Regions from separate parts of the Vagococcus sp. CY53-2 genome, predicted to be linked through region 1. Evidence: predicted binding sites of a transcription regulator. Region 1 holds the regulator's gene; the other holds the start of a gene.
What was found. The regulator LexA, encoded in region 1, represses DNA repair genes until DNA is damaged. The targets are predictions, from matches to a motif close to CNAACANNTGTTNG.

Region 1 (2,197 bases):
ATTGGAGCTGCCCCCATGGGTAATCCTGGATGTCCTGAATTTGCTTGTTGAACCATGTCTAAACTAAGGGTACGAATTGCATTCACACCTAGTTGATCAATTTGATCAAATAACATATAACGCCCTCCTATTTAGGTTTTTTTTACCTTTATTGTATTTTACATCTAATAATATTATTTTACAAGCGTTTTTATAGAAATAACACATGCAATTTTATCGATCATGTAATCCTTTTTCTTTTTGGATTTGTTTTAATTTCTCAGGAGTAACATCTGTCCCCTCTTCATCGACTACTTTCATTCCCTCAATGTGATTTCTCATACCTTTTCTAAAACTATGTAAATATTCTTCCCTCAATAATTGTTGTTCTTTTTTTTCAACGTCAGTTAGTCCCTCAGTTGTTTTTGCTTTCTTTGCTAGCTCATTAATTCTTGCTAATTTTTTTTCACTTAACATAAGTCACGACCTCCTTAAAGTACTACCTAAATAGTAGCTTAAAAAAGATAAAAAAACAATTATATATCGTTCAAACGTACGAACATGCGTTTGATTTTAAGAAAAAATTATGTTACACTCAAAAAAAAGGAAATGAGGTATCATCATGTCAACTAAACGTTCTTCTAGGCAATTAGACGTTTTAAAATATATTCATGAACAAGTTGAAAAAAAAGGGTATCCTCCAACTGTAAGAGAAATTGGAACAGCTGTTAACCTTTCATCAACGTCTACTGTTCATGGTCACTTATCACGTTTGGAAAAAAAAGGATTGATTACTCGTGATCCAACTAAGCCCAGAGCAATCGAATTAACAAATGAAGGGTTAAAAATGATTGGCGTTAACTCTCCTTTTATTCCAATGCTTGGTGTTGTAACTGCAGGTGAGCCAATCTTAGCTGTTGAAGAAGCATCAGATTTTTTCCCATTACCTCCTGACTTAAAATATGAACAAAACAGTTTATTCATGTTAACCATTCGTGGAGATAGTATGATAAATGCTGGGATATTTGATGGTGATCATGTCATTGTAAGAAAACAGTCATCTGCTATTAATGGTGAAATTGTTATTGCTATGACAGATGAAAATGAAGCAACATGTAAAAGGTTTTTTAAAGAAAAAAATCATATTAGATTACAACCGGAAAATGATACATTAGAACCAATTATCTTAAACAGTGTCGCTATTTTAGGTAAAGTGGTTGGACTTTATAGAAATCATATTTAATAAAGCATAACACTATGCTTTATTTTTTTCTTTACAAAGGGAACGGATGTTTGTATAATATATTCAAAGATAAGAACATATGTTCTATCAAATAGTTTAAGGAGTGGTTTTATGTTTGCTATCAGAAGATATGCTCTAATTTTAATTGTCTTAATTATTGGTGTTATTTTAGGTAATATGGGATTAGATGTTGCATTAATTATATTGACCCCACTTGTATTATTATGGTTAATGCTTTGGGATGAAAAAAGTTATCGTCGCTCTCAACAAAAACATAACCATCTATCCTATAAAAAATAAGCATTGCTTTTTATGAATGATTCATCTACCCTTAATTAAAAAGAAAGGATGAGTCATTTGTATAAAGATACTATTGAATTAACAAAGGAATTAACCAATATTCCTTCTCCAACGGGAGATACTAAAAAAATTATTGCATTTATTAGTAACCTATTAAATAAATCTGGTTATAAGCCTTGTATTAATAATAAAGGAAGTTTAATAATCACTGTTCCTGGAACAAATCAAGAGAAACAACGATTTATTACTGCTCATATTGACACGTTAGGTGCTATGGTTCGTGCCGTTAAACCAGATGGTAGGTTAAAATTGGACTTAATTGGTGGGTTTCATTTCAATTCAATTGAAGGTGAATACTGCACAATTCATACTCAAAATAACGGAGACTACACAGGTACGATTTTAATGCATCAAACTAGTGTTCACGTTTATAAAGATGCTGGAACAGCTAAACGCGACCAACAAAATATGGAAGTTAGAATTGATGAAAAAGTATTTTCAAAAGATGAAACAGAACAACTTGGTATTCAAGTAGGAGATTTTATTAGTTTTGATCCAAGAACAATTATTACACCATCAGGATATATAAAATCTCGTCATCTAGATGATAAAGTTAGCGCAGCTATTCTAATAAATTTTTTAATCAATCTAAAAGAAACCAAACAAACCTTGCCA
Region 2 (2,197 bases), 400 kb from region 1:
TAGGTGAATATATTGAAAATGAATCACAATCTACTTACTTTGATAATCTAATGAAAAAAAGCATTTGATTATGAAAAAATATATAAAAAATACTCTATTCTTTATTTAATAAAAGAATAGGAATCGTTTTAACTTGTCTAGAACATTTAATTCCATATTAAGAAAAAAGTAGATATAGATTCGAAGATGTTTCAGAATCTAATCCTGCCAAATAATGTTTGGGTATAATATAGTTTTAAATTTACAGCCAGAAAATTTAAAATTATAAAAAGCTCTCAGAAACTTATAAAACTGAGAGCTTTTTCATTATCAACATAACAACATGAAATCAGATTCAACAATAATAGACTAGGTACTAAATTTTCATGAATAATTATTTTATCAATTTGGTTTACATAATATATATTAAACGAAGTTGTTTTAGGGATTAAAATCTACCAGATATACCATGTTATTCATAAAACACATCATCAGCATGAGTCATTCAATTAATTAACCATATATAAGTTTATTTAACTAAATAAAACCTATATAACTTAATATGACTTCTAGTATTATTATATTAACATGACTACATGATGAAGTTTATTTATATTATATGATAGTTAAAAATATTAAGTATTCATAATTCATGATTATTTATATAGTTTAATTGGTTATCTAATTACTATTAAATAACAAATATCTTATATATTTACTATAATAATAAAGCTGATTAATACTCTTATTAATCAGCTAAATAACTTATATAATATTGATTTAACCTAAGTAAATAGAACTCTATCAAACATTTTAAAGATTCATAGATACTTTTTTACCTTTCTTGAAAGTATCATCTTTCAAGAAAGGTAAAATATATTATTATTTTAAAATAACAATATATCATTAGTTTCATTGACTTATTTAAAAATAAAGGATATTATATATACAAACATACGTTTGGAGGTTATCTTATGTCTCAAGAAAAAAATATCAATCGATTAGAATTGGAATTACAGACTCTTCCCTTCTTTGTTCATGAATATGTACAAAAAAAAAGCATTGTTCCCTATTCTGTCACCACTCTATATGAATATTCTAAAGAATTTCGTCGCTTTTTTGACTGGTTAAAACATGAGTCTCTTATTTTTTCAGATACTGCTAGTATCACACTTGAAGAAATGAATCATTTAACATATGAAGATGTCGAATTATATAAAGGCTACCTTCTTTCATCACCACGTCTTGGAACAAGCTCAGACGGAAGGCTAAGAAGTCATGTAAGTATTCAGCGCTCCATTACAGCGTTAAAATCATTATTTCAATTTTTAGCAACTCAAACAGAAAATCAAGATGGAAAACCATATATACAACAAAATATTATGTTAAAAATAGATAATGTTAAAACTGGACGAACACTTCAAGATAGATCACGAGCAATCGAAAAGAAAATTTTAATAGGTGATGAATCTCTAGAATTTATTGAGTTTATTGATACGTCTTACGAAAATTTATTAACTAGTCATCAAGCAAAGTATGCGTTTAAACGAAATAAAACACGTGATTTGGCGATTATTGCTCTATTTTTAGGTACTGGAATTCGTCTATCTGAATTAGTCAATATGAATGTGTCAGATTTGGATATCTCTAATATGGAAGCGACTGTTATTCGTAAAGGCGGATTTAAAGACACCACAATGATTTCTTCTGTTTTTATGGAATACATTAGTGAGTACGCTAAAGAACGCCACACTCTCTATCATCCAGAAAGAACTCAAAAAAGTTTATTTCTTTCACTCTATCGAGGAAAAGCACAACAAATCGATCAATCAACTGTTGAAAAATTAGTGGCAAAATATAGTAGTGCTTTTAAAACACGTATTACACCACATAAATTACGACATACGGTAGGAACACAACTCTATAAAAAAACAAATAGTTTACTGACCGTCTCTCACCAACTAGGACAGACAGGAACGAGTGCTACTGCTCTATACACTCATTTAGTTGATGAAGAAAAAAGAGAAGCAATTAATGATTTATGGACTAATTAAAGTCATTCATTCTTTGAATGGCTTTTTGTATCTAAATTATGATTAAATGGTCTCATCATTATGACGTATTTTTGTTATAATTATTTTTATAAATCGAAATATGACTAAGGAGTTGCATTATGTCTCAAAAAAAATATCGAATTGACATACCAGCCTCGTTTATT

Region 2: a site for LexA is predicted at 929-942, ahead of xerS (tyrosine recombinase XerS). Genes of this name have one in related genera too.

The regions. Positions count from the first base shown of each region.
Region 1 is NZ_JALAHP010000001.1:676,938-679,134, forward strand. It holds gene tkt (transketolase) at 1-116, opposite strand, end outside; gene MN581_RS03255 (DUF896 family protein) at 214-456, opposite strand; gene lexA (transcriptional repressor LexA) at 602-1,222, shown strand; gene MN581_RS03265 (hypothetical protein) at 1,334-1,522, shown strand; gene MN581_RS03270 (M42 family metallopeptidase) at 1,571-2,197, shown strand, end outside.
Region 2 is NZ_JALAHP010000001.1:273,556-275,752, forward strand. It holds gene MN581_RS01385 (NAD(P)H-dependent oxidoreductase) at 1-68, shown strand, start outside; gene xerS (tyrosine recombinase XerS) at 954-2,033, shown strand; gene MN581_RS01395 (DUF998 domain-containing protein) at 2,153-2,197, shown strand, end outside.